Regions from separate parts of the Comamonas sp. Z3 genome, predicted to be linked through region 1. Evidence: riboswitches for the same ligand, from Rfam matches in the RefSeq annotation. Region 1 holds a riboswitch; the other holds the start of a gene.
The links. Region 1 has a riboswitch for S-adenosylhomocysteine ahead of ahcY (adenosylhomocysteinase). Riboswitches for the same ligand answer to the same signal wherever they lie in the genome.
Positions count from the first base shown of each region.

Region 2: another riboswitch for S-adenosylhomocysteine. It lies ahead of metH (methionine synthase); the one in region 1 lies ahead of ahcY (adenosylhomocysteinase).

Region 1 is NZ_VOQU01000002.1:64,749-69,366, forward strand. Features, by position in the region: gene FSY59_RS05005 (sensor histidine kinase KdpD) at 1-695, shown strand, start outside; gene FSY59_RS05010 (response regulator) at 731-1,438, shown strand; S-adenosyl-L-homocysteine riboswitch at 1,457-1,553, shown strand; gene ahcY (adenosylhomocysteinase) at 1,629-3,059, shown strand; gene FSY59_RS05020 (TlyA family RNA methyltransferase) at 3,349-4,545, shown strand.
Region 2 is NZ_VOQU01000003.1:389,482-394,099, forward strand. Features, by position in the region: gene gltS (sodium/glutamate symporter) at 73-1,311, opposite strand; S-adenosyl-L-homocysteine riboswitch at 1,729-1,838, shown strand; gene metH (methionine synthase) at 1,875-4,618, shown strand, end outside.

The DNA.
Region 1 (4,618 bases):
GCGAGCGCATGCGCAACACCTTGCTCTCGGCCGTCTCGCACGATCTGCGCACGCCGCTGACGGGCATTCTGGGAGCCGCCCAGGCGGCCTTGCCGCATGCGCCCCAGGGGCCTGCGCATCACATGCTGCTGCAGATTCGCAATCAGGCCCAGGCGCTGCAGCAGCTGGTGGACAACCTGCTGGCCATGGCACGCCTGCAGCAGGGCGGCGTGCAGCTCAAGCGCGAATGGCTGCCGGTGGACGAGCTGGTCGGCAGTGCGCTGGCGCAGATGCGCGAGCGACTGGCAGCTCATGTGCTGCAGACCTCGCTGCCGGCCGATCTGCCCTTGCTGCAGCTCGATGCCGTGCTCATGGAGCGGGTGCTGGTCAATCTGCTGGACAACGCCATCAAATACACGCCCGAGGGCACGAGCATCATCGTGGCCGCGCGCGTGCTGGGCAGCGACTGCGTGCTGAGCGTGCAGGATGCCGGGCCGGGCCTGCCGGTGCATCTGCCTGTCGAGCAGTTGTTCGAACCCTTTACCCGCGGGCAGGCGGAGAGCGCCGTGTTCGGCATGGGGCTCGGGCTGGCGCTGGCGCAGCGCATCGTGCAGGCCCATGGCGGCCGATTGCAGGTGGCACAGGCAGAGCCCGGGCCGGGCACCGTCTTCAGCATCTCGCTGCCCGTGCCCGAGCAGCCGGCCATGGACGAATGAGCCGACAATCCCGTGCATCCCATGCAAATCCGAACATGACAAGCGCCTCCCCCCGCATCTTGCTGATTGAAGACGACGCCAGCATCCGCCGCTTTGTGCGCCTGGCACTGGAGGACGAAGGCTGGCAGGTGTTCGAGTCCGAAACCGCCAGGCGCGGCCTGATCGAGGCCGCCAGCCGCCAGCCCGATGCCGTGGTGCTGGATCTGGGCCTGCCCGATGCCGATGGCAAGAGCGTGATTGCCGAGCTGCGTGGCTGGAGCCAGCTGCCGATTCTGGTCCTGTCCGCGCGCGAGCGGGAGGAGGAGAAGGTGGCGGCGCTGGACGCCGGTGCCGACGACTATCTGACCAAGCCCTTTGGCGTGCCCGAGTTGCTGGCCCGGCTGCGCGTGATGCTGCGCCGCCGTCAGCAGGCGTCGGCAGCAGACAAGCCCGGCAGCTGTGCGCGTTTCGGCACGGTGGTGGTGGATCTGGCGGCCCACGATGTCAAGCGCGACGGTGTGGCTGTGCACCTGACGCCCATAGAGTTCCGTCTGCTGGCGACCCTGATTGCCGGCCATGGAAAGGTGCTGACGCACCGCCAGCTGCTGCTGCAGGTCTGGGGGGCGGAGTACCTGGACCGCCCTCACTATCTGCGCGTGCACATGGCCAATCTGCGCCAGAAGATAGAGAGCGATCCGGCCCAGCCCCGGCATCTGATCACCGAGTTGCAAGTCGGTTATCGCTTGGTGGGACTGGAAGGCTGATTCCTTTATAATCGCCGTCCATCCGAGGAGCGTTGCAGCGTTCCCCAGCCAGCCATGAGCTGGCCTGCGCGGGGCGTGAGGCTCGGATTTCATCCCGCAACGACGCTCGCCCACGCTTTCTGTGCGGTGAGCCGGTTTATTCCCCCTCTGCTGCAGAACGTGGTTTTTCATTCAAGATTTGGAGAAAACCATGAACGCTGCCGTGCGCTTCAACCCCGCTGATTCGGCCATTACCGATATTTCCCTGGCTGCCTGGGGCCGCAAGGAAATCAGGATCGCCGAAACCGAGATGCCCGGTCTGATGGCCGTGCGTGAGGAGTTCGCTGCTGCCCAGCCCCTGAAGGGCGCGCGCATCACCGGCTCGCTGCACATGACCATCCAGACCGCCGTGCTGATCGAGACGCTGACGGCTCTGGGCGCGCAAGTGCGCTGGGCCTCGTGCAACATCTTCTCGACCCAGGACCACGCAGCGGCTGCCATCGCCGAAACCGGCGTGCCAGTCTACGCCATCAAGGGCGAGTCGCTGGAAGACTACTGGAACTACACCCACTCCATCTTTGAATTCGGCGCCGCCGGCACCGAAGGCGAAGGCCCCAACATGATCCTGGATGACGGCGGCGACGCCACCATGCTCATGCACCTGGGCAAGCGCGCCGAGAAGGATCTGTCCGTGCTGGCCAACCCCGGCTCGGAAGAAGAGCGCATCGTCTTCGCCGCCATCAAGGCCAAGCTGGCCCAGGACCCGACCTGGTACAGCCGCAAGTCGGCCCAGATCATGGGCGTGACCGAAGAGACCACCACCGGTGTGCACCGCCTCAACGAAATGTCGGCCAAGGGCACGCTGCTGTTCCGCGCCATCAACGTCAACGACTCGGTGACCAAGTCCAAGTTCGACAATCTGTACGGCTGCCGCGAATCGCTGGTGGACGGCATCAAGCGCGCCACCGACGTGATGATCGCCGGCAAGGTGGCTTGCGTGGCCGGCTACGGCGACGTGGGCAAGGGCTCCGCCCAGGCGCTGCGCGCGCTGTCGGCCCAGGTCTGGGTGACCGAGATCGACCCCATCAACGCCCTGCAGGCCGCCATGGAAGGCTACAAGGTCGTGACCATGGAATACGCTGCCGACAAGGCCGATATCTTCGTGACCACCACCGGCAACAAGGACATCATCCGTCACGAGCACATGGTTGCCATGAAGGATCAGGCCATCGTCTGCAACATCGGTCACTTCGACAACGAAATCGATGTGGCTTCGATCGAGAAGTACAAGTGGGAAGAAGTGAAGCCCCAGGTGGACCAGATCGAGTTCCCCGACGGCAAGAAGATCACCCTGCTGGCCAAGGGCCGTCTGGTGAACCTGGGTTGCGCCACCGGTCACCCCAGCTTTGTGATGTCCAACTCCTTCGCCAACCAGACCCTGGCCCAGATCGAGCTGTTCACCCGTCCCGACGCCTACGAAGTGGGCAAGGTCTATGTGCTGCCCAAGATCCTGGACGAAAAGGTCGCCCGGCTGCACCTGAAGAAGGTCGGCGCCATGCTGACCGAACTGAGCGACGAGCAGGCCGCTTATATCGGCGTGAGCAAGCAGGGCCCTTACAAGCCTGAAACGTATCGCTATTAACTCCCCCTGAGGCGCTTTGCGCCTTCCCCCTCTCTGGCTTCGCCGGAGGGGGACGACAGCCTCGCTGCGAGGCGGCTCTTGCTCGCTGTCCCTTGTTTGGTGTGCGCCAGCATCGGGGTTGTGTTGATTTATTTGATAGCTGCTTGCGCTTGTTAGGTAATGATTTCAGATAGATATCTATCTGAATCTCAAGCAAGACGAACGCAAGCAGCTATCTAAAAAAGATTTCTTTTGCCCGTTGCACGCCGTGCAGCGCCTGGCACCGGTTTATTTCAAAGGAAGCGACGCTATGCGCGCAGATGTTTTTTTGGTTGAAGCAGGTCATGCTGCCACCCGTTCCCAGGCCCAGCGCCTGATCGCCTCGGGTGTGGAGTGGCGGCTGACGCCGCTGGCGCCTTGGAAGAAAGTGGCCAAGAACGGCGATGACATTCCTGCCGGTGCCGAGCTGCAGCTGCTGGACGCCGCCGAGGCCAAATACATCTCGCGCGGCGGGCTCAAGCTCGAAGGCGCGCTGGCCGCGACCGGCCTGAGCGTCAAGGGCTTGCGCTGCCTGGACGTGGGCCAGAGCACGGGCGGCTTCACCGATTGCCTGCTGCAGGCCGGTGCGACACAGGTCATCGGCCTCGACGTGGGCCACGGCCAGCTGCACGAGCGCCTGAAGAATGACGAGCGCGTGGTCTGCGTCGAGGGCTTCAACGCCCGCGCGCTGACGCCCGAGCTGCTGGAGAAGGCCTGCGACGAGGCGCTGTGCGAAGTCATCGAGGAAGAAGAGGACAACGACACCCAGCCCGTCGCCCCCTATGCCTGGATGCGCAACGGCGGTCAGGTCGATGAGGACTATGACGACAGCGACGATGCCAAGGAGCAGGATGTCGAGAGCTTCAAGGCCGAGCGCGCCGCCAAGGCCAAGGCCCGGGCCGAAGGTCTGGCTCCGGTGGAACTGCGCCGCAAGCCCGGCACCGAGAATATCGATATCACCCCGGCATTTGATTTCGTGACCGGCGATCTGTCCTTTATCTCGCTGACCCTGGTGCTGCCTGCCGTGGTGCAGCTGCTCAAGCCCCATGGCCAGCTGCTGATGCTGGTCAAGCCGCAGTTCGAGCTGCAGCCCGGCCAGATCGGCAAGGGCGGCATCGTGCGCGACACGGCCCTGTACGCCGAGGTCGAAAAGCGCATTCGCGACTGCCTCGGCGATCTGGGGCTGAGCGTCAGGCAATGGCTGGACTCGCCGATAGAAGGCGGCGACGGCAATCACGAATTCTTTGTCTGGGCCCAGCAGGGCGCTGAAGTCAAGGCTCCGGCCCCTGTCGTTGCAGACGAAGCGGCTGCGGCCAGGCCGGCCGTCAAGGCGGCCGCCAAGCGCCCTTCGCGTGCCGACATCAAGGCCCAGCGCGCCAAGCAGGAGCTGTATGAAGACCCCGAGGTGGCCAGCTTCGGCCAGCCCGGCCCGGCCCGCAGCAAGCAGAAAAAGCGAAACGAGCGTTGAGTAGAAAGCGCAAGCAGCGCTGAGCACAAGAGCGTGGCGGGTGCCGAGCCATCGGAGCCCGCCCATGACCCAG
Region 2 (4,618 bases), on a different contig from region 1:
AGTGTGAGCAGCCATGAAAAAGCGTGTTCCCGCCTGGCAGGAACACGCTTTTTTTTTGGGCTGATGCAGCGATCAGCGAAGAATGCTGAGCATGGCCTGCAGCACAAAGGCGTTGATGATGTCGATGAAGAAGGCGCCGACCAGGGGCACGATCAGAAAGGCCTTGTGCGAAGGGCCGTACTGGTTGGTGATGGCCTGCATATTGGCCACGGCCGTGGGCGTGGCACCCATGCCGAAGCCGCAGTGGCCGGCGGCCAGCACGGCGGCGTCGTAGTTGCGGCCCATGATGCGGAAGGTCACGAAGGCCGCATACAGCGTCATGACGATGGCCTGTGCGGCCAGAATGACCATCAGCGGGCCGGCCAGATCGGTCAGCTCCCACAGCTTGAGCGACAGCAGCGCGATGGCCAGATACATGGACAACGAGGCATTGCCGAAGACGTCGATGGCGCGGTCGAAGACCTTGAAGCCGAACATGTAGTCCAGCACGTTGCGGATGATCACGCCGCCGCCCAGCGCCCAGACAAAGGTAGGCAGCTGGATGACCGTTCCCATGGTCAGGCCGGTCATGAATTCGGCAAAGGCCAGGCAACCCGCGAAGAGGGCCAGCGTCTCCACCGCCGCATCGGCCGTGATCAGGCGCGGAGCCTTGTTGGGCGACTCGAAGTTGGCGACCTCGCTGCCTTCGCTCACGGTGGGCGCATCGGCGCGCAACTGTTCGGACTCGGTCAGTGGCTGGGCCAGCTGATGGCGCGTGATCAGCCGCTTGGCCAGCGGGCCGCCCACCAGGCCGCCGATGATCAGGCCGAAAGTGGCGCAGGCAATGCCCAGGGTGGTGGCTCCCGTGAGGCCGTATTGGTTTTCGAGCACCGAGCCCCAGGCTCCGGCCGTACCGTGACCGCCCACCAGCGTGATGGAGCCCGCGACCAGGCCGATCAGCGGATCCAGTCCCAGCACGGACGCCAGACTCACGCCCACGATGTTCTGCATGATGATGAAGACGGCAATCACACCCAGGAAGAGGAACAGCGCCGAGCCACCCTCGCGCAGCTTGGCGAAGTTCGCGCTCAGGCCGATGGAGGAGAAGAACACCAGCATGAACGCCGACTGCAGGCTGCCTTCGAAGCTCAGCGCCAGTCCCGTGGTCTGATGCAGCATGAAGATGATGGCCGCCACGACCAGGCCACCGGATACCGGCTCGGGAATATTGAAGTCGCGCAGAAAGCGGATATGTCTTGTCATGAGCTTGCCAAGCATGAGCACAAGCACGGCCATGATGAGGGTGTAGTACGCGCCGAAGGTCACGTTCATGAAGATCTCCTGGGTGTTCCATGCGATGGCCGAACGGCCTGCCCGGTCAGGGCTGGCAATCGGCTGTGCATGGCTGAGCACATGGACCGGACATTTGCTGTCGATGGTGCCAAAGACTCAAAGATAGGGGCTGTAGGTGCTTGTCCACTCATGGCCGGCGGCCCGTCGGTGCGGGCTGGCTGAGAGCAGGAAAGCGATGTGCGCCATTCCTTGCGGATGCGCACCATGCCACGAATATGCTTGAAACGAGATGGCTGCATTCGTTTTTTGCGAAATTACCTTTTGCCGTGCTCCTGTTTTTGGGGTGCGGAAAGTCGAATCTGCTATAGCCATCCGCAAGCAGCGCGCTTCGGCCGTCAATGGGCAAAGTGCCTTGAAGCCCTGATTGCCCGGCCTCGCCGTAGAATGTCGGGCTTCACCCCCGAGGAGCGCTGCAGCCGGTCATCACAGAGATGTTTGACCCGTCAGGCTCGGGGTGGCAGATCCGGTTGGCGATCTGCCCGTACCCACAACGGCGCTCACCTGTTCTCGATTCTGTTTCTGGTTTTCACACAGGTGAGCTGATGTCCGCTGCTACCCCTTCCACCGCCATTCCTCCCATGCGCCTGTCGGGCCTGGAGCCCGTCTTCATCGGCGATGAGACGCTGTTCGTCAACGTGGGCGAGCGCACCAACGTCACCGGCTCCAAGGCCTTTGCGCGCCTGATCCTGAACGAGCAGTACGAGGAAGCGCTGGCCGTGGCGCGCCAGCAGGTGGAAAATGGCGCCCAGGTGATCGATGTGAACATGGACGAGGCCATGCTGGACAGCAAGGCCGCCATGGTGCGCTTTCTGAACCTGATCGCCTCCGAGCCCGATATCGCCAAGGTGCCGGTGATGGTGGACAGCTCCAAATGGGACGTGATCGAGGCCGGCCTGCGCTGCCTGCAGGGCAAGGGCATCGTCAACTCGATCTCCATGAAGGAGGGCGTCGAGGAGTTCAAGAAGCACGCCAAGCTGGTCAAGCGCTATGGCGCTGCCGCCGTGGTGATGGCGTTTGACGAAAAAGGCCAGGCCGACACCTTTGCGCGCAAGATCGAGATCTGCGAACGCGCCTACCGCATTCTGGTCGACGAAGTGGGCTTCCCGCCCGAGGACATCATCTTCGACCCCAATATCTTTGCGGTGGCCACCGGCATCGAAGAGCACAACAACTACGGCGTCGATTTCATCGAGGCCGTGCGCTGGATCAAGCAGAACCTGCCCGGTGCCAAGGTCTCGGGCGGCGTCTCCAACGTGAGCTTCTCCTTCCGCGGCAACGACCCCGTGCGCGAGGCCATCCACACCGTGTTCCTCTATCACGCGATCGGGGCTGGCATGGACATGGGCATCGTCAATGCCGGCATGGTCGGTGTGTATGACGACCTGGAGCCGCAGCTGCGCGAACGCGTGGAGGATGTGGTGCTCAACCGCCGCCCCGATGCGGCCGAGCGTCTGCTGGAGATCGCCGACAGCGCCAAGGGCGCGGCCAAGGACGACAGCAAGAAGCTCGAGTGGCGCGGCACGCCCGAGGCACCGAAGACCGTGGGCGAGCGTCTGTCGCATGCCTTGGTGCACGGCATCACCGACTTCATCACCGAAGACACCGAAGAGGCCTACCAGCAGATCGTGGTGCAGGGCGGCGGCCGCCCGCTGCACGTGATCGAAGGCCCGCTCATGGACGGCATGAATATCGTCGGCGACCTGTTCGGTGCCGGCAAGATGTTCCTGCCCCAGGTGGTCAAGTCCGCGCGCGTGATGAAGCAGGCCGTGGCCCACCTGGTGCCTTATATCGAGGAAGAGAAGCGCCAGCAGGAAGCGGCGGGCCTGGACGTGACCAGCAAGGGCAAGATCGTCATCGCCACCGTCAAGGGTGATGTGCACGACATCGGCAAGAACATCGTCACCGTGGTCCTGCAGTGCAATAACTTCGAGGTCATCAACATGGGCGTGATGGTGCCCTGCCACGAGATCCTGGCCAGGGCCAAGGCCGAGGGCGCGGACATCATCGGCCTGTCGGGCCTGATCACTCCCAGTCTCGAGGAGATGCAGTATGTGGCCGGCGAGATGGACAAGGACGACTACTTCCGCATCAAGAAGATTCCGCTGCTGATCGGCGGTGCGACCTGCTCGCGCGTGCATACGGCCGTGAAGATTGCGCCCAAGTACGACGGCCCCGTGGTCTATGTGCCCGACGCCTCGCGCTCGGTCAGCGTGGCGCAGAGCCTGCTGGGCGAAGGCAAGCAGGCCTATCTGGACGAGCTGAGCGCCGACTACGACAGGGTGCGCACCCAGCATGCCAACAAGAAGAAGACGCCGCTGTGGACGCTGGAGCAGGCCCGCGCCAATGCTGCCGTGGTGAACCATGCCCCCGTGGTGCCGCGCACCCTGGGCCGCCGCGTCTTCAAGAACTTCGACCTGGCCGAAATCGCCCAGTACATCGATTGGGGCCCGTTCTTCCAGACCTGGGATCTGGCGGGGCCCTACCCGGCCATCCTCGACGATGAGGTCGTGGGCGTGGAAGCGCGCAAAGTGCTGGCCGATGCCAAGCTCATGCTGCAGAAGATCATCGACGGCCGCTGGCTGCAGGCCAATGGCGTGATGGGCCTGTTCCCGGCCAATCGCGTGGGCGACGACATCGTGTTCTACACCGACGAATCACGCAGCCAGGTGCTGACCACCTGGTACGGGATGCGCCAGCAGACCGAAAAACAGGCCGTGGACGGCCCGGATGGACGGCCCGTGATGCGCCCCAGCCGCTGCCTGGCCGATTTTGTGGCCACCAAGGAGTCGGGCATTGCCGACTATGCCGGCCTGTTTGCCGTGACAGCCGGTATCGGCGCCGAAAAGAAGGACAAGGAATTCGAAGCTGCGCTGGACGACTACAGCGGCATCATGTTCAAGGCCCTGGCCGACCGCCTGGCCGAAGCCTTTGCCGAATGCCTGCACCAGCGCGTGCGCAAGGATCTCTGGGGCTATGCCGAAGACGAGGACCTGAGCAACGAGGAACTCATCAAGGAAGCCTACAAGGGCATTCGCCCCGCGCCCGGCTACCCTGCCTGCCCCGATCACACGGCCAAGATCGACCTGTTCAAGGCGCTGCAGGCCGATGAGATCGGCATGACGCTGACCGAGAGCCTGGCCATGAACCCGGCATCCAGCGTGAGCGGCTATTACATTGGCAACCCCGAAGCGGCCTACTTCAACGTGGGCCAGATCGGCGAAGACCAGCTCGCCGATATGGCCCGGCGACGTGCGATGGATATCGAGGAGCTGCGCCGCTATCTGGC